DNA from 3 places in the Bradyrhizobium sp. 1200_D9_N1_1 genome. Region 2 is predicted to be linked to each of the others. Evidence: predicted binding sites of a transcription regulator. Region 2 holds the regulator's gene; each other region holds the start of a gene.
The links. The regulator LexA, encoded in region 2, represses DNA repair genes until DNA is damaged. The targets are predictions, from matches to a motif close to TGTTCNNNNTGTGTTCNG.
Positions count from the first base shown of each region.

Region 1: a site for LexA is predicted at 1,565-1,582, ahead of AB5K84_RS34240 (DUF3072 domain-containing protein). Genes of this name have one in related genera too.
Region 3: a site for LexA is predicted at 3,520-3,537, ahead of AB5K84_RS05515 (DNA recombination protein RmuC). Genes of this name have one in related genera too.

Region 1 is NZ_CP197226.1:7,169,063-7,175,468, forward strand. It holds gene AB5K84_RS34215 (hypothetical protein) at 1-416, opposite strand, end outside; gene AB5K84_RS34220 (hypothetical protein) at 358-627, shown strand; gene AB5K84_RS34225 (hypothetical protein) at 724-960, shown strand; gene AB5K84_RS34230 (hypothetical protein) at 1,057-1,263, opposite strand; gene AB5K84_RS34235 (hypothetical protein) at 1,282-1,503, opposite strand; gene AB5K84_RS34240 (DUF3072 domain-containing protein) at 1,619-1,813, shown strand; gene AB5K84_RS34245 (DUF6496 domain-containing protein) at 1,905-2,180, shown strand; gene AB5K84_RS34250 (hypothetical protein) at 2,193-2,555, opposite strand; gene AB5K84_RS34255 (Do family serine endopeptidase) at 2,829-4,370, opposite strand; gene AB5K84_RS34260 (universal stress protein) at 4,584-5,420, shown strand; gene AB5K84_RS34265 (hypothetical protein) at 5,441-5,653, opposite strand; gene AB5K84_RS34270 (putative bifunctional diguanylate cyclase/phosphodiesterase) at 6,036-6,406, opposite strand, start outside.
Region 2 is NZ_CP197226.1:4,625,417-4,631,822, forward strand. It holds gene AB5K84_RS22265 (GAF domain-containing protein) at 1-483, opposite strand, end outside; gene AB5K84_RS22270 (hypothetical protein) at 706-1,137, opposite strand; gene AB5K84_RS22275 (hypothetical protein) at 1,331-1,531, opposite strand; gene lexA (transcriptional repressor LexA) at 1,819-2,514, opposite strand; gene AB5K84_RS22285 (molybdopterin molybdotransferase MoeA) at 2,690-3,901, opposite strand; gene AB5K84_RS22290 (hypothetical protein) at 4,125-4,343, opposite strand; gene AB5K84_RS22295 (HAD family hydrolase) at 4,509-5,135, opposite strand; gene AB5K84_RS22300 (alpha-hydroxy acid oxidase) at 5,150-6,283, opposite strand.
Region 3 is NZ_CP197226.1:1,132,802-1,139,207, forward strand. It holds gene AB5K84_RS05500 (hypothetical protein) at 1-132, shown strand, start outside; gene AB5K84_RS05505 (AmpG family muropeptide MFS transporter) at 279-1,652, opposite strand; gene AB5K84_RS05510 (GIY-YIG nuclease family protein) at 1,850-2,152, opposite strand; gene AB5K84_RS05515 (DNA recombination protein RmuC) at 2,286-3,488, opposite strand; gene def (peptide deformylase) at 3,660-4,184, shown strand; gene fmt (methionyl-tRNA formyltransferase) at 4,328-5,263, shown strand; gene truA (tRNA pseudouridine(38-40) synthase TruA) at 5,384-6,121, shown strand; gene dapE (succinyl-diaminopimelate desuccinylase) at 6,289-6,406, opposite strand, start outside.

The DNA of each region.
Region 1 (6,406 bases), 2.5 Mb from region 2:
CCCGACGCGGCGACCTTCATGCGCCGCACCGGCCGAGGTTCATGGGCGATGCGCCCTTCGAGCCAAGCTTCCGTTTGCGCGAGATCGCGTAACGCCATCGCATAGCGGCGGGCCGCGCTTCGCTCGGCACCGCGCGGCAGCTTGCGCGCCTTGCGCAGCATGTCGGCGGCCGCGTTTCGATAGGCCAGCGAGCGATAGAGAAAGACAACCTTACCCATATCGAATGTTCCCGTGTTGACGGGCTCCATGGTCGCAAGGTGGGCATGAACGTCGGATGAAGCCCGACGTGACAAATCGTTCATGCCGATGGAACCCGCAATCGCCGGCTGCGTTGCATGCAAGATCGAGGGCGGTTCCATGGGCGCGAAAAAGTCGCCGAAAAAGTCGCCAAGGCTGATCTCTCCTTCCGGCATCATCACGCTCTTGACGCACGCGATGATGGGCGCGGCGATCGGCCTCGCCTTCGGTCTCGTGCTCATTCTGTCCAACCCGGCGGTGGCAAATTTGCTGAACCATGGCGGAGATTCAGCCGCGGCCGTTTTCGTCGTCACGCTGGTGACGACGTTCGCGATCGGCGCGATGCTCACGGGCATCGTGTTCATCATCGCCGAGGACAAGGAATTTTGAAGCGCGCGTGAAACCCGCGAGGCTGCTTTGCCGGGAACTCCTGCGGCGAATGGCAGTTGGCTGCCTGCGTCATTTTAACTCAGGGAGTTCCTGCGCATGAAGACGACCAAGCTCGCCCTCGCCGTGATGTTGGCAACCGGCCTCGCCGCCGCCCCGTTCGCCGCACAGGCGAAGTCGCACAAGGCGAAACATGAGTCCTCGACGTCGTCCTCGCAGACGACGGGCGCCAACACGAAATCCAAGGGCGCCGATCCTTCCGGTCAGGGCGGCTCCGGTCCCGGCTCCGATCAGGGCGGCACCATGACGAACAAGGGTACTGGCAACACCAAGTAGACTCGCCGCCGTTCATCGAAGGCCCCGTGATCGCGGGGCCTTCTTGCTTTGCTGTTCGATACAATCCTTCTCACGCCACATCGTCGGCGCACGCCTTTAGCTGCGCCGGATGTCGGCGATGTTCGGGCCGCCTGCGGAGTTTGTCTTCACGAGATGGTCGAGCCGCGCCCGCTTGCGCGCGATCAGAAGCTGGGCCGCAGCGTCGTCGAGACCCTCACGCTGCAATTGCCGGATCGCGGACCCCAGCTCCAGGATCTCGGCGCGCAGTCTCAAGATCCGGTACGTGTCCGGGTCTTCCTCCACGGCATGCTCCCAAATGTCTCAGCGACGCACGATTGCGCGCGCGGGATCAGCGGCTTTCTTGAGGGAACGAAGACGTACACGATCGCGAACATCCGGCAGGACATCACCACCGCCAGCCGCCTTCCATTCGCCGATCAGCAGATTGATTTTCCGGCGCAGATCCATCTGCGCCAGGGCCTTTTCTGTGCAGTCGCGATCGCGGTCGACGAGCTCGCGCACGGACGCCTCGACATCGGCCATTTCCAGCCTCAAGGCACTGATCTTACGTCGAATTTCATTAATTCTGTTGTCCATGGCTTGTTAGAACAAAATAAGAACATATAGTCAAGTCACGATTTCAGAACGGAGAGGCCAGATGCAGGTTCAAGGTAAATACGACGCCAGGGTTTTCCTCGCGGAGCAGATGACGCGGGCACAAGGCCTGAGGTTGAAGCGGCTCAGCGAGGAGGCCTATCAGCCCACGCAATATGATCGGGGTCTGTCCTTCACTGAAGCTGCGCGCCGCATCCAGGTGCTCGAGGCGGAGATCGAACTGGCGAATTCCTTCTAGCCAGGCTGCGTCGCGCATCCGGACGTTGCGGGCGCGCCTTCGGAACCATGCCTGTGTCGAATGGTTTTCTCCCGGCCAAGGGAGAATCTGAATGGCACGCAAGGCAAAGAAGCGCCGTTACTCGCGCAGCGCCGGGAGCGATGTCGAAAGCGAAATGCGGCGCTACAAGAAGGGCACGGCCAAGAGCGGCCGCGGTGGTCGCGGCGGACGCGTGAAGAGCCGCAAGCAGGCGATCGCAATCGGCCTGTCGAAGGCGCGCAAGAAAGGCAAGAAGGTCCCGAAAAAGGCCTCGAAGAAAACTGCCAAGAAGAAGACGGCCAAGAGAGCAGCCAAGAAAAAGTCCAAGCGCAAATCCGCCAAGCGGTAGTGGCAATCGGCGCTAGATCATGCTGCCCGGCATGAAGCAGCGGATCGAGATGCCAAACGCGGTCTTCACCGGCCACACCATGGTGCGACCGGCGCGGTTCGGCTCGGTGATGACGGCTTCATCGGGCACATCGACCCACTGCCCATCGAGGCGGACGCGATAGTGCCCGTCATGCGATTCCCAATCGGGATCGGAGACGGCAAATCCGTCGGCATCCGAGCAGCACGGGCCGAGATGGCTGCGCAGACTGTCGAACCAGGGCTTGAGCGGCGAATCGGCGTAGCGGCCGTCATCACGCCCCAGGGCGCTTCCAGCCGACAGTACGAGCGGCGCCACGAGCAGCGCACATCTCAGCGAGAGCTTCAATCGATCCATGTCGGCACCGATCAAATACGAACCGCCGGCCGGTTCCACAAAACGGCCGGACGTCCGAAGTTCCACTCTAGCAGCTCGCCTTGGCGTCTTCATTGCCGCCAAGGCGACACGCGATTTCGAACTCTGACGAGCGAACGCGGCTTTTTCGGACGAACCCGTCACCAATGCTGCCGTTAACGAGAATGTTATCGGCGGGCTGTTGGTATCCCGGATGCAAACGAGAAAAGGCGGCCCGAAGGCCGCCCTTTTGGATTTGCGCTGGTGGAGCTCGACTTACGCGAGCGGCACCGCGACGAACCGGGTCGCGTCCGCGCTTCTGATCTGCAACAGCACGCTGTTCTTGCCGGACGATTTCGCCTGCGCCAGCTCGGCGCGGACGTCGCCGACATTGGCGACGGGCTTGCCGCCGACATTGAGGATGACGTCGCCGGTCTGGATGCCGCGCTGCGCCGCCGGCCCTTGCGGATCGACCTCGGTGACGACGACGCCCTTCTGGCCGGCGCCCTGCACGTCGCCGGCCGGCGCCAAGCTGAGCCCGAGGCGCGGCGTGCCGTTGCCCGGCTGCGCCTTGCCCTCGTCGGCCTTGCCTTGAGCCTGCCGCTCGTTCGGCAGCTCGCCGAGCGCGAGGGTCACCGTCTTGCTCGCGCCCTTGTGGAAGACGTCGAGCTTCACGGACGTGCCCGGCGCCAGCGTGGCGACGGTGCGGGCGAGATCGCGGGAGTCCTTGATCGCGGTGCCGTTGACGGCGGTGATGACGTCGCCCGCCTCGATGCCGGCCTTTGCCGCCGGGCTATTGTCCTGCGGATTGTCGACGATCGCGCCGCGCGCCTCCTTCAGGCCGAGGCTGTCGGCGATCTCTGATGTCACCGGCTGCACCTGCACGCCGAGCCAGCCGCGGGTGACCGCACCCTTGTCCTTCAACTGCGCGACGACGAGCTTTGCGGTCGTGGCCGGAATGTCGAAGCCGATGCCGACCGAACCGCCCGACGGCGAGAAGATCGCAGTGTTCACGCCTATCACGTTGCCGCTCATGTCGAAGGCCGGGCCGCCGGAATTGCCCTTGTTGATGGGCGCGTCGATCTGGATGAAGTCGTCATAGGGGCCGTTGCCGATGTCGCGGCCGCTCGCCGAGACGATGCCGGCGGTCACGGTGCCGCCGAGGCCGAAGGGATTGCCGACCGCGACCACCCAGTCGCCGATCCGCGGCTTCTGGTCGGAGAACTTGACGAAGGGAAAGTCCTTCTTGCCATCGACCTTGATCAGCGCGAGATCGGTCTTCGGATCGGTGCCGACCACCTTCGCGGTGTAGCTCGTCCCGTCGTCCATGGTGACCTGCACGGACTCGGCGTGGTCGACGACGTGGTTGTTGGTCACGGCATAGCCGTCGGCTGAGATGAAGAAGCCGGAGCCTTCGCCCGTGACCATCTGGTGACGCTGGCGCGGCATGCCGTTCATGCCACCCGGAAGGCGGAAGCCGAACTGCCGCGAGAACTGGTCGAACGGCGCGTCCTCGTCGGAATCCATCCGGTTCTGTTGCAGCATCGCGCTCTTGTCGTTGTCCTGGTCGATCCTGACCCGCACCGAGATGACGGCAGGTTTGACCCTGGCGACGAGGTCGCCGAAGCCCGGCGGAGTCGCAGCGCTTTCCGCGGCCTGGGCCGGCGCGATGAAGGAGGTCACGCCGAGCGGCGAAGAGCCGGGAGATGCCGCCAGCACAGCCACGCCAAGCGCGGCCACGGTGCCGAGCAGCGCGAGCCGGCGCGGCTTCAAGATCCTGCGGGACGTGGTGATGTCGGAATTGACGCGGTCATTCATGTCGAAATGTCCATGTTGGGTCAGGTGTCGCCTTGCACGCAACATGGCCGCCGCGACCTTACGGTGTCCCGTCCGCGCGATTAAATCTTGGCAAAGTTGGTGCGGTCAGCGGCCGGGCCAAAAATCGGGGCTGCACATTTGATGCAGCTCAACGCCGCCCCTTCGCGCGGTGAAAGACTGCGGGCACCGAATGATGTCCATCGGAGGCGCGCCATGTACAAAGATATTCTCGTCCACGTCCCGACCGAGCGCCCGATGCGTCCCGTGATCGACGGCTCGATCTCGCTCGCGGCGCATTTCAACGCCCATCTCGACGCGGTCGCGGTCGGCTATGTCGCAACCAGCGCGGCTTATGTCATGGAGGGCGGGGCCGCCGTGGCGGCCGTGTTCGAACTGGAACGCGAGCGGGCAGTTGAGCGGGCCGAGGCCGCGCTCGCGGTGTTCGGAAGCGAAGCGGCGAACGCCGGCATTTCCTACACGTGCCGCCCGATCGGCGCGATTCCGGCGGACGCGGCCGGCTCGCTCGGCGAGATGGCGCGACTGCACGATCTCAGCATCGTACTTCAGCCGAATCCGGAGCAAGGCTCGTTCGACAACGACCTGCCGCGCGAGATTCTGTTCCACGCGGGCGGCCCCGTGCTGTTCCTGCCTTACACCTTCCGTGGCGCCTTCAAGGCGAACCGGATCGGCATCTGCTGGGACGGCAGCCGGCTCGCCGCCCGCGCGATGCGCGACGCCGCACCGTTCCTGGCCCGCGCCGAAGAGATCGTGATCATCACGATCAACGAAGCCGACACGGTGCCCGGCGAAGTGTCGGCAGGCAATCTGGCAAGACATCTCGGCCGGCGCGGGCTCTCGACCCGCACGGTCGGCCTGTCAGCGACCCGCTCCGAGATTCAGCCGACCATCCTGTCGCTGGCGGCCGACGAGAGCCTCGATCTCCTGGTGATGGGCGGCTACGGCCATTCGCGATTGCAGGAGCGCGTTCTCGGCGGCGTCACCCGCGCCATGCTGGAAGCCATGACGGTGCCGACGCTGATGTCGCACTGACCGAAGCCGGCCCGACGCTCTCAAGCCGCAGCGGGGGTCTCCCATCCAGCGGTTGCGGTGGCGTCCTCGTCGCGTTGCACATTGCACGCATCGAAATGCGCCTTCAGCGCGAGTTCGGCGAGGTATTCGAAATGTTCGGCCTGGCCGAGGAGTTCCCAGTTCTGGAGCGGCCGATAGGCCGCCTGCTGGCGACAGAGGGACGCAAGCGCCCGGTAGCGACGTACGTTCTCCATGAGAATCTCCCTCTCGGTCACACCCGGCTTATTTCTCCGGTTTGCGTCAGGGGCATTGCACTTGTGCGAAACATTTTCTGCGCAATGCCGGTCAGTCTCGGGAATGTTAACCTGTGCTGCAACGCGGCCGCTTTGCTTTGGCGCAAACTTTACAATTGTTTGGCGATTGTTCTTGGCACGGCTCAATGCGGACCCAGCCACAAAGTTACGGCATGTGTGAGGCAAAGCACAGCCGGACTTCCTTATCGCGCGTATAAATTTTTGCGTATGGCCGCAAACAAGGTAACGGCGGTACACCAAGGCTACGCGCTCAACGCAGCCTGCGACTTTGGAGCCGCGCGGGCATGGAACCGGCGGCTCATTTCGTTTCTGGCGGCGATGGCTAGGCGTAGAGGCGGCGTTCCACGGTCACGCCGACCAGGTCGAGATAGCGTTCGATCAGGTCGGGACGGCCGACGAGATAGCCCTGCATCTCCTCGCAGGCCTCGCGCGCCAGGAAGGCGCGCTGCGCCTCCGTCTCCACCCCTTCAGCGATGACCGGAATATTCAGCGCGTGCGCGAGGCTCAGGACCGCGCGGACGATCTCGGCCGATTGCGGCGTCGCCTCGAGGTTGGAGATGAAGCTGCGATCGATCTTGATCTTGTCGAACGGAAACGACTGGAGATAGGACAGCGAGGAGTAGCCGGTGCCGAAATCGTCCATCGCAATGCGGATGCCGAGAGCCTTCAACCGCCGCAGCAGGTTGAGCGCGC
Region 2 (6,406 bases):
CGCTTTCCAGGTGCGTCCGGGCAGACCGAAGCCGCGGGGAAACCTGGTGTGGCGGGAGTTGAATTCGAACATGTCGGCGGTGCCATAGTAGCCGTCGACGAGCCCCATCTCGTGGGAGCTATCGGGATCATTGTGCCAGAGCTCGATCGCGCCGACATGCGCCTCGTCGTCGCCGCAGAACAGCACCATGACGGCCTGCAAAAACTCGCCTGAAAACACCGGGACCGCCACGCCGCAGGTGAGGCCGGCCGCGAGCGCCTGGTCGGTCCGCTTGAAATAGGAGTTGGCGAATTTAGTGAGGATCACGGGATGGCCGCTGGCCCAGGCCTTGCCGGGAAGGCCCTCGTCGTATCCGAAGCGCAAGTCCTCGCTCACGGCCTTGAACGCAGACAGCCCTTCGCCGTAGAGGCCGCCGCCGAATTCCAGCCGCATACGCGTCCGGTCCGGCACCCAGAGTTCAACGACGCGAATGAAGGTTTTCATCGAACGTGTCCGCCGCCTCAAGCCTTTGACAGCATCGGCGATCTGGCCGCGGAACGGACGTTCAAAATTCAGGCAGGGCCGCGCAAACTTCGTGCGATGGGCAGGTGCGAGCCTGATCTCGGCGGAAGATTCCGGAAGACGCAAATCATACCATCTCGCCGGCCACGGCCGGCGATGGCAATTTCAATCCCGGCCCCGACCTCTGCGCCGGGGGGAGGTACATCAGCCGATCGGCAGGCGTGTGATCGTCGGCCTGTCAGCGATGATCTCCGGCTTGTGTTCACGCTCGCCGGCCGGCTGGGTCACCGGCAATTGCAGCACGGTCGCGCGCTGGCCTTCGACGAGTTGCGTCACGAGTACGTATTTGCCGTCGGGGAATTCGATCGCGTCATGATGGCGATCGGGAATGTGCGGATCGATCTTGCCGAACTTGCCGACGCGGGAGTTGATGGTGCGCGTCCAGATCCAGCGATTGTCGTAGCGGACGTTGTCGGCGAAGGCGAGCTCCGTTCCCGGCAGCAGGCAGACCGCGACGGACATGTCGGCCTCGGAGGCGAAGCCGCGCGTCGAGGTGCCGCGGAAGGTGGTCGTGACGATCGTCTCGCCGACTTGTGCGGGACGCGTCGCGACGGCATGCAGGCTGTAGTCACACATCGGGTGCTCCTCATTCAGGGATAGCGACCCGCGCCTCCTTCGGAGGCACTGGCCTCTATCAGAGTGGAAGCATGTTAGCGTCTTCTTGGTTGTAGGCAAATCTGCGGCTTGGGTCCGCAGGCTGCCATCACAATATCTTTTTCAAATGCCTCAGGAACAAAAACCGCTTCCGTGCATTTGGCGTGCGTCTCCGTCAGCGACCAGCAGGTGCCGACCAGCCCGAATATTGCCAGGCGGGTTGCGACGGCTGCGCGACGGCGTTGCGGGCATTGCGCAATTGCTCGCTCGTCGTCTGCGTTGCCTTGCGGACATGGTGCGACTGTGCGGCGAAGGCTTGCGACGCGGATGCTACGAACAGCGCCACCGTGACGGTGCTCAAAACGATCTTGCGCATTGATTGTCTCCTCGCTCTCCAGGGCCACGAAGCGATGAGGGCTTCGTGCGGCGTGGCGAGGATGTAGCGCTAGCGGGGGGCCGGATAATCTGAGCAAAACCAGAAAGACTATCCAGCCGGAGCGGACAATCGTCCGCTCCAATCGTCAACGCGCGGGTCGCCAACCGGCGGGGCGCGCTTTAGGTGATTGCTTGAGCATGATCTCCGCGCAAGCGCGTCCTGCGCTTGTCGCGAGGGAAAACCGCTGCGCACTTTGCGCTAACGCGGCCCTCCAGTCCGGATCACACTCAGTACTTCCGGTACAGGCCGATCAGCTTGCCCTGAATCTTCACCCGGTTGGGCGGCAGGATGCGGACCTCATAGGCCGCATTGGCGGGCTCGAGCGCGATCGAGGCGCCGCGGCGGCGGAAGCGCTTCAGCGTCGCTTCCTCGTCGTCGATCAGCGCCACCACGATGTCGCCGGTGTCGGCGCTCTCATTGCGCTGGATCAGCGCCATGTCGCCGTCGAGGATGCCGGCTTCGACCATCGAGTCGCCGCGCACTTCGAGCGCGTAGTGCTCGCCCGAGCCGAGCATGTCGGGCGGTACGCTGATGGTGTGGCTGCGGGTCTGCAACGCTTCGATCGGCGTGCCGGCCGCGATGCGGCCCATCACCGGCACCGCAACGGGGCGTTCGCCCTCGTCCGCGCTGGAGCTCGCTCGCACCTTGCCGAGATTGCCCTCGATGACGCTCGGCGTGAAGCCACGGCGGTTGCCAGCGGCGGCCTGCAGCTCGGGCAGCTTGATCACCTCGATCGCGCGGGCCCGGTTGGGCAGGCGCCGGATGAAGCCGCGCTCCTCCAGTGCGGTGATCAGGCGATGGATGCCCGACTTCGAGCGCAGGTCGAGCGCGTCCTTCATCTCGTCGAAGGAGGGCGGCACACCGCTTTCCTTCAAACGCTCGCTGATGAATCGCAGAAGCTCGTATTGTTTGCGCGTTAACATCTCGACCAAATCCCCCGGTTGATGTCGTTCGATTCCGAGACGGTGAATTCAGCGGCGAGCCGCCAGATGCTCGAAACAAATCATGAACGGACACTATATGTTCGATATGTGTTCCGCAACTGCTTAATTTACCGTGAACGCGACAAAGTTCGCGGAACGCGCAGGACCAGTGCGTTCAGGCGGGCAGTCGCAGCACCTCGCAAGGCGCGCCTGCCTCGGCCTTCGGCGCGAACGGCGCGCGCACGAGAAGTGCCTGCGCCGCAGCGAGATTCGCAAGCAGCGAGGAATCCTGATGATTGACGGGAAGGGCGACAAGCATGCCGTCGTCGCGCCGCTCCAGGCGCGCACGAAGATAGTCCTCGCGCTGGTCATTGGCGCCAACATCGCGGCCGAGCACGGCGCGCTCGCGACGATGGTGAATCACGGCGCGGCCCGACAGGGCGCGAATCAACGGCACCATGAACAGGAAGCCGCACACATAGGACGACACGGGATTGCCGGGCAGGCCGATCACCCCCATCGCCCCTAGCCGGCCGTGCATCATCGGCTTGCCCGGCCGCATCGCGATCTTCCAGAACGCCATCGCAATGCCTTCGGCCTTCAGCGCCTGCTGGACCAGATCGTGGTCGCCGACCGAGGCGCCGCCGATCGTGATCAGGATGTCGGCGCCGCTCTCTCGGGCACGGCGGATGCCGGCTGTGGTGGCCTCCAGCGTATCGGCGGCAACGCCGAGGTCGATGGTATCTGCGCCCTCCTGGCGGGCGAGGGCGTGCAGGGCATAGCCGTTGGAATAGACGATCTGGCCGGGGCCCGGCGTGGTGCCCGGCATCACCAGCTCGTCGCCGGTGGCGAGGATCGCGACCTTCGGACGGCGGCGGATGGGCAGGTCTGGATGGTTCATCCCGGCGGCGAGCGCGAGGTCGCGCTCGGTGAGCCGGGTTCCCTTGCGCAGGAGCACGTCGCCCTCGCGGAAGTCGACGCCGGCGGGCCGGATGTGCCGACCGGCGATAGCGGCTTCCTTGATTGTGATGCGCTTGCCCTCGGCGACCGTATCCTCCTGGATCACGACCGCGTCCGCTCCGGCGGGAACGACGCCGCCGGTGAAGATTCGCACCGCTTCGCCGGCGCTGACCGCTCCCGCGAACGGCCGGCCCGCCGCGACCTCGCCGATCATGGTGAGCTGCGCGTCGACCCTGGCCGCATCGGCTGCGCGCACGGCGTAGCCGTCCATGGCCGACATCGCCTCGGGCGGCTGGGTACGCCGCGCCGCGACGTCGCGCGCGAGCACGCGGTGGTAGGCCTCGTCGAGGGGAATCATCTCTTCAGGCAGCGGCTCCGCGCCGGCCAGCACCGCGGCGAGCGCGTCAGAAACCGGCATCAAGGCCACGGCGAAACTCCTGCTCGGAAAGTCTGGACGAATGGGCGGCAAGAGTTCTAGCCGAGCGCGGGCGATGAAGCAAAATGGGACCGGATCAGGATTTATCCTGCTTGATCCGTCCAGTCATGAGGGACCGTCAGCTCTGCCGCGGCATGATCTGACGGACGAGAAAGACGGGAACGAGCGTGGCCATGGCAAGGACGACAATGACGGGAGCCACGGCCAGCATCGGTCAACGACCGGTCTGGCGGTCCGGACGGAGGTCCGGCGCCACGTCGGGAGCCACGTCAGGGGGCTTGGGGCCTTGATCCTTGTCGGGCAGCGGATCGGCCTGGGATTTCAGGTCGGCGGCCTTGCTGATCAGCTTGGCGGAGAGGTCAGAATCCGAAGTCGTTCTGGCGAATTCGAGCAGAAGAGAGGCTTGTTTGGTGAGGTAGGTCTTGCCCAACACGATGATACGTCCGTCTGTAGAAGTCCCAACGGACTCAAGAGTCCGGAAGCGGGCATTCCGTTCCCGGAACTCTGTATAAAAATGTACAAAGCGATTTGGTTCCTCATCTCGGCCAGATCGGTTCCGGGAGCTCCCCGGTTTCACCCGCCGGCCGATGCGTCTCGATCAGATTCCCAGCGCCTCGAGCGCGTCGCCGACATCGCGGGGCGAGGTCACATGCACCGCGGTCAATCCGCGCGCCCGCGCTCCCTCGACGTTTTCGGCGAGGTCGTCGAAGAACACGATGCGCCTGGCGGGCACACCGATGGCCGCCACGACATGGTCGAACGCCGCCGCGTCCGGCTTGCGCAGGCCGATGCTGGACGACAGGTACAGCTCGCGGAAATGGCCGAGCAGGTCGGCGTATTCCTTCGAGAAATGGTCGACATGCGGCCGGTTGGTGTTGGAGAAGGCGTAGAGCGGCATCTGCTTCGCCGCACGCGGCAACAGCTCCGCGACATCGGGCATCTCACCCGCGAAGATCGCGTTCCAGCCCTCGAGGAATTGCGCATCCGAGATGCCGATCCCGAGCGAGGCGCGTAGCGAGGCGAAATACTCCTCGTCGCTGATCTTGCCGACCTCGTGCAGCCGATACGCCTCGCTGTCGCGCACATAGCGGGCAATGATCGCCTCCGGCTTGCAGCCGGCGTGTCCCGCCCAGCAGGCGATCGCCTTGGAGAAATCGATGTCGAGCACGACGCGCCCGAGGTCGAACAGAAGCGCATCCGCGCTGCCGGGAGAGAGCGAGGTCATTGCGTCCTTTCGGATCAGTACCGGTAAGGTTCGTGGTCGAACAGCGGGAACGCGCTGAACACGCTCGGCGTGTTCGTCGCGGTGGCCGGATGCAGGCAGGACTTGTTGACCTCGGCGAACGAGGTGGCGCCCAACAGGCCGAGGCAGCGCAGCACCTCGTCCTCCAGAAGCTCCAGCATCCGCGTCACGCCGGCTTCGCCGGCCGCCGCCAGCGCCCAGCATTGCAACCGGCCGATGCCGACGAGGTCGGCGCCCGCCGCGATCGCCTTGACGATGTCGGTGCCGCGGCCGAAGCCGCCATCGACCATGATCTTGGCGCGGCCCTTCACGGCCTCGACGATCTCAGGCAGCACATGCATGGCGCCGCGGCCGTGATCGAGCTGGCGGCCGCCATGGTTGGAGACGTAGATCCATTCGACGCCGTGATCGAGCGCGATCAGGGCGTCCTCGGCGGTGGCGATACCTTTCAGGATCAGCGGAATCTTGAACTTGTCCTTGATCATCTTCACGGTCCGCCATTCCAGGCCTTTCTGGAAATCGCCGCCGGTGGCGCGCAGGCGGCTCTCGCGAACGTAGCGCTTGGCGATGTCACGTTCGCGACGGCTGTAATGGGCGGTGTCGACGGTCAGGCAGAAGGCGGCGTAGGCGTGCTTTTCGGCCCGGCTGACGACATCGGCGACGAAGGCGTCGTCGCCGCGCACGTAGAGCTGGTAGAGACGCAGCGCGTCGGGGGCGGCTGCGGCGGTCTTCTCCAGGCCAGGCTCGGACACCGAGCTCAGCATGTGCGCCGCCCCAAAGGTGCCGGCGGCGCGCGCGACGCTCGCGGCGCCATCCGGATCGAAGATCTCGAGCGCGCCGACAGGGGCGAGCACCACCGGCAGGCGCATCCTGCGGCCGAACTGCTCGACGGAGCCATCGACCTTGCGCACGTCGCGCAGCACGCGCGGGCGAAAAGCGATCTCGTCCAGCGCCATCCGGTTGCGGCGCATCGTGGTCTCGGTCTCGGCGGCGCCGACGATATAGTCCCAGGCATTCTGGTTGAGGTTGGCGCGTGCTTTGCGGATGAATTCGTGCAGATTCTGGAACGGCTCGCTGCTGGCGCCGAGTTCGACGTTCCTTTCCGGCTGGATGCGGGGTTTTTCGTTCATTATTATCCTCCCGAGAATTTGAAGCCTTGTTTCATCGCCTAACCCGTCCGGCTCTCCAAAACCATCCTAAAATCGCATAGCTGCGAGGCGCGGGTCGATCGACCGATTCCTGCTTTGCATGAA
Region 3 (6,406 bases), 3.5 Mb from region 2:
CAGGCCGCGCAGCTGAAGACCTTCGTCGGCAAGGAAATCTCGATCAAGGTCGACGAAGTCGCCTGCGCCAGCGATCCCGGCCAGATGAGCGAAGCCGTGGTCACGAAGTGGAGCATCATCAAGAAGCAATAGGGGGTGATTCGCGACGCCTTCTCCACAACTCCGGTGTCATCGCCCGCGAAGGCGGGCGATCCAGTACCCCGCGGCTTCTCGGTCAATCACAACTGTCTCTGGAATACTGGATGCCCCGCCTTCGCGGAGCATGACAGCAGTGGTGGTCACACCCTTACCGGCCCCAGCTCTTCGAAATGCCCGCGCTTCTGCAGCCATGTCAGCAGGACCAGGCTCGGGATCGCCACCAGCACGCAGATCACGAAGAACAGCGGCCAGCCGGTCGCCTTGGCGACATAGCCGGCCACCGACGACAGATAGGTGCGTCCCACTGCGGCGAGCGCGGTCAGCAGCGCGTATTGTGTCGCCGTGTGCAGCGGGTTCTGGCACAGCGCGGAGAGGTAGGCGACGAAGATCACGGTGCCGATGGCGCTGGTGAAATTCTCAGCTGTGATGGCGAAGGCGAGCGCCCATTGGCTGGTGCCGACGAAGGCCAGCCAGGAGAAGGAGAGGTTGGCGAGCGCCTGCACCACGCCGCCGATCCACAAGCACGTCGCCAGCGGGTAGCGTCGGGCAAGGAAGCCGCCGGCAAAGCCGCCGATTAGCGTCGCCGCAAGGCCGACGCCCTTCACGATCGCCGCATAATCGTTGCGGGAGAAGCCGAGGTCGATCACGAACGGCGCCGTCATGGTGCCGGAGAAGGCGTCGGTGAACTTGAACAGCACGACGAAGGCAAGCGCGGCGAGCGCGTCCTTGCGCGCCAGGAATTCCGAGAACGCGCCGATCGCCGCGTGCAGCACGCGCGCGAACGCCGTATCGGCCTGCGTTGCGGCTTCCGCCCGCACCGACTGCTCGGGCTCGGTCGCGGCCAGCGCGGTGATCGTGCCGATCAGCACCATCGCCGCCATCACCACATAGCCCCACATCCAGGCCGATGTGCGCGAAATGCCGGTGCTCTCGAAACCGGAGACGATGAACAGCGCGCCCGCGGTCGAGACCAGCATGCCGATGCGATAGGCCGCGACATAGGACGCCATGCCGGCGGCCTGCTCGCTCTCCGGCAGGCTCTCGACGCGGAAGGCGTCGACCACGATGTCCTGCGTCGAGGACGTCGTCGCCACCAGCAACGCGCCGAGCGCGACGTAGAACGGCGAGCGCGCGGGATCGGTCAGCGCCAGCAGCAGGATGGCGATGATCAGCAGCAGCTGCGAGAACAGCAGCCAGCCGCGGCGCCGTCCGAACGCGCGCGTGAACAGCGGCACATGCAGCGCGTCCACCAGCGGCGCCCACAAAAATTTTAGCGTGTAGGGCGTACCGACCAGCGCAAACAGCCCGATGGTCCCGAGATCGACCCCGGCCTCGCGCATCCACACCAGCAGCGTCGAGCCCGACAGCGCCAGCGGCAGGCCGGACGAGAAGCCGAGAAACAGCACGATCAGCACCCGCGGTTGCAGGTACACGGCAAGGCTGTCGCGCCAGGAGGCGGCGGGGGCGTCAGCGCTGGTTTGGACGGTTCCGGTGGTCGCGTCGGGTGCGGTCATGGGGAGGTGTTAGCAGATTCTGGGGGAAAAGACTCTCGCGGTAGCCGTGAGGCGGGAGAGCCTCCAACATCCTCGGCGTCATCGTCCGCGAAGGCGGACGATCCAGTACTCACGGGCGTCCCGGTTCATTCACGACCGCCGCGGAATACTGGATGCCCCGCCTTCGCGGGGCATGACAGTTACGGGGCATGACGGTGTCATGGTGGTCCGGCTATCTCAGGATAGAGATCATCCCAATTCGGGTTGTGCTGCTCGATCAAGCGGATCTTCCAGGCCCTGTTCCACTTCTTGAGCCGCTTCTCTCGTTTGATCGCATTCTCGGGGTCGTCGAATTGCTCGAAATAGACAAGCCTCGCGACGTCATATTTCTCTGTGAAACTCTCGATCAGCTTTGACTTGTGCTCCGCCACGCGGCGGATGAGATCATTCGTCACGCCGATATAGAGCGTGCCGCCGATCTTGCTGGCGAGGATATACACATAGTAATGGTGTGCGCCCATACAGACCATCTCACCGGTGTCATCGTCCGCGAAGGCGGACGATCCAGTACTCCGCGGCGTTTCGGCTCAACAACGACTGTCACGGCGTACTGGATGCCCCGCCTTCGCGGGGCATGACAGTGTGCTAAAAAATCTACTCCCCCGCCTGGAGCTTCCTCGGGAACAACTCGGCCGCGCCCGTCGCCACCAGGTGCGGGCCCTCCGCGGGCGCGTCCGCCTTGCTGAAATCCAGCTCCTCGATCCGCCCCGCGCGCTTCTCGATCTTGTCGGCGGAGATCAGCACCTGGCGGACGTCCTCGTTCACGTCGGCAAAATGCTTCTGGAGCTTCAGCACGCGGTCGCGCAGGCGGCCGAGATCGTCGCCGAGCTTGATGACCTCGGTGCGGATCTGGTCGGCGGCATCGCGCATGCGCGCGTCCTTCATGATCTGCTGCATCACCTGGATCGCCAGCATCAGCAGCGAGGGCGACACCAGCACGACGCGGGCGCGATAGGCCTTCTGGATCACGTCGTCGAAGCCGTCATGGATCTCGGCGTAGACCGATTCCGACGGCACGAACATCAGCGCCATCTCCTGGGTCTCGCCGGTGACGAGATATTTTTCCGCGATGTCGCTGACATGCTTCATCACGTCGCCGCGCAGCCGCTGCGTGGCGATGCGCTTCTCCTCGTCGGTGCGGGCATCGTGCAGCGCGGTCATCGCCTCGAGCGGAAACTTCGCGTCGATGCAGAGCGGGCGCTGGTCGGGCAGGAACACGACGCAGTCCGGCCGCTTGCCGGTCGAGAGCGTGAACTGGAACTCGTAGGCGCCCTTCGGCAAGCCGTCCTGGACGATCGCCTCCATCCGGGCCTGGCCGAAGGCGCCGCGCGACTGCTTGTTGGCGAGCACGTCGCGCAAGGTCGTCACCTGCGTGGTGAGGTCGGTGAGGTTCTTGTGCGCGTTGTCGATGATGCCGAGCCGCTCGTGCAGGGCGTGCAGGCTCTCCATGGTGTTGCGGGTCGAGTGCTCCATGGACTGGCCGACGCGATGGGTCACCGAATCCAGCCGCTCGTTGACCGCCCGTGCCATCTCGGCCTGGCGGCCGGCCAGCGCCTGGGTCATGGCATCGACCCGGCCCGAAGCCTCGCTCTGGGCGTGCAGCATCTGGCTGATGCGCTCCTCGAGCTCGTCGGCGCGGATGGCATTCGCCATCGCGAGTTCCGCCCCGCGCCGCCCCGAGCGTGCAATGACCACGGCGATCACAACCAGCAGGATGAGGACCAGGACGCCGAAGCCGATCAGCGCGTCGATCGTGCGCACCGGCCAGTCGCCAGCCACGAAAATGATCTCGTTCATGCCTGTCCTTCTAGCCGATTCGGCTGCCGACACGAACGAATAGCGAACATTTATGGTAAATGCCCCGTTAATTTTTATGGTTAACGAAAGCTGAAGTTTTATGGTTAGCGGATCGTTAACGCGTTCCGGGCCTCATTGACCGCTTGTCGCGCCCGGCTTAAATCGCCCGCCATGGCCCTCAGAGAAATCATCATCCTGCCCGACAAGCAGCTGCGTCTGGTCTCCAAGCCGATCGAGAAGGTCACGACGGAGATCCGCAAGCTTGCCGACGACATGTTCGAGACCATGTACGACGCGCCCGGCATCGGGTTGGCGGCGATCCAGATCGCCCAGCCGCTGCGGCTGATCACCATGGACCTCGCCAAGCGCGACGAGAACGGCGAGACCAAGCCGGAGCCGCGCGTCTTCATCAATCCGGAAGTCATCGCCTCGTCCGAGGAATTGTCGGTCTACGAGGAAGGCTGCCTGTCGATCCCCGAATATTACGAGGAGGTCGAGCGGCCTGCGAAGGTGCGCGTGCGCTTCACCGATCTCGACGGCAAGGTGCACGAGGAGGACGCCGAAGGCCTCTACGCCACCTGCATCCAGCACGAGATCGACCACCTCAACGGCGTGTTGTTCGTCGACTATCTGTCGAAGCTGAAGCGCGACCGCGTGCTGAAGAAGTTCGAGAAAGCCGCCAAGCGCGCGGAGTGAGGTTCTCCGTCATTCCGGGGCGATGCGCAGCATCGAACTATGGTGCGCAATTGCGCACCTGAGAATCTCGAGATTCCGGGTTCGGCTCTTCGAGCCGCCCCGGAATGACCGAAATTGGATCACGTTCCTCGCAGGTTTTTCCGATGCCCCTTCGCCTGATCTTCATGGGCACGCCCGATTTCTCCGTGCCGACGCTGCTCGAGCTCGTCGCGCACGGCCATGAGATCGTGGCCGTCTATACCCGCGCGCCGAAGCCGGGCGGGCGGCGCGGCCTGCAATTGCAGCCGACCCCGGTCGAGGAAGCCGCGCGTAGACTCGGCGTTCCCGTGCTGACGCCGAAGACGCTGAAGACAGAGGAGGCGCTGGAAGAATTTCGCGCCTTTGACGCCGATGCCGCCGTCGTCGTCGCCTACGGCATGATCCTGCCGCAGGCCATCCTCGATGCGCCAAAGCTCGGCTGCTACAATCTGCACGCCTCGCTCCTGCCGCGCTGGCGCGGCGCCGCGCCGATCAACCGCGCGATTATGGCTGATGATGCCGAAAGCGGCGTGATGGTGATGAAGATGGATGTCGGCCTCGACACCGGCGATGTCGCCATGGCCGAGCGGCTGGCGATCACGGACACCATGACCGCGGCCGACCTGCACGATCGTCTCTCGCGCCTCGGCGCCGACCTGATGGTCCGCGCCATGGCCGCGCTCGACCGCGGGGGGCTCCAGCTCAAGAAGCAGAGCGAGGACGGCGTCACCTATGCGGCCAAGATCGACAAGGCTGAGGCGCGGATCGACTGGACCAAGCCCGCACGGGCGGTGCTGCGCCACATCCACGGCCTGTCGCCGTTCCCCGGCGCCTGGGCCGAGCTCGCAGGCGTCAGCGAGAACGCGCGCGTCAAAATCCTGCGCTGCGAGCTCGCCAAGGGCTCGGGCGCGCCGGGCGAGGTGCTCGACGACCAGCTCACCATCGCCTGCGGCGAGGGCGCGATCCGCATCATCGAGCTGCAGCGCGAAGGCAAGGCGCGGATGCAGGCTACGGACTTCTTGCGTGGTGTGCCGCTGAAGGCGGGCGCCAAATTCACCTGACACTGTCATACCCCGCGAAGGCGGGGTATCCAGTACGCCGAGGCTTCTCGGTCGAACGGATAGGCCGCGGCGTACTGGATCGCCCGGTCAAGCCGGGCGATGACGGCAGAATTGGAAACGATGCCCCGCTACAAGCTCACCATCGAATATGACGGCGCGCCGTTCTTCGGCTGGCAGGTGCAGGATACGCTGCCGTCGGTGCAGGGCGCACTGGAAGCGGCGGTGAAGGCGATGACCGGTGCGGATCTGCGGGTGCATGGCGCGGGTCGCACCGATGCCGGCGTGCATGCGCGCGGTCAGGTCGCGCATGTCGATATCGAGAAGCAGTTTCCGCCGGGCCGCTTTCGCGACGGGCTCAATGCGCATCTGCGGCCGCATCCGATCGCGGTGCTCGAGGCCGAGATCGTACCCGATACTTTTGAAGCGCGCTTCTCGGCCGTGAAGCGCCACTATCGCTACCGCATCGTCAACACCCGCGCCAATCTCGCGCTCGACATCGGCCACGCCTGGCGCGTACCGCGCCGGCTCGATAGCGATGCGATGCATGCGGCCGCGCGGCGCCTGCTCGGCAAGCATGATTTCACCACCTTCCGCGACACCGAGTGCCAGGCCAAGTCGCCGGAGAAGACGCTCGACCAACTCGACGTGCTGCGCGACGGGCGCGAGATCACCATCATCACCTCGGCGCGCTCGTTCCTGCACAGCCAGGTGCGCTCGATGGTGGGATCGCTGGTCTGGGTCGGCGAAGGCCGCTGGACCGCGGACGACCTTTCCGCAGCGCTGGCGGCCCGCAACCGCGCCGCCTGCGGCATCGTCGCGCCGCCGGACGGGCTGTATCTGGTGAAGGTAGATTATTAGAGAGACGGGAGGCGGGAAACTCTCGCGACACCCGCCACTGTCATTCCCCGCGAAGGCGGGGAATCCAGTACGCCGCGGCCTCTCGGTTCAATCACGGCTGTCTCTGGAATACTGGATCGCCCGCTTTCGCGGGCGATGACAGCGGAATTCCAGGAGGCGCTATCGCCTCACCCAAAATACCGCGTCAGTATCCCCCGATACACCTGCGTCAGCTTCTCCAGATCCTTCACCGGCACGCGCTCGTCGACCTGGTGCATGGTCTGTCCCACCAGACCGAACTCGATC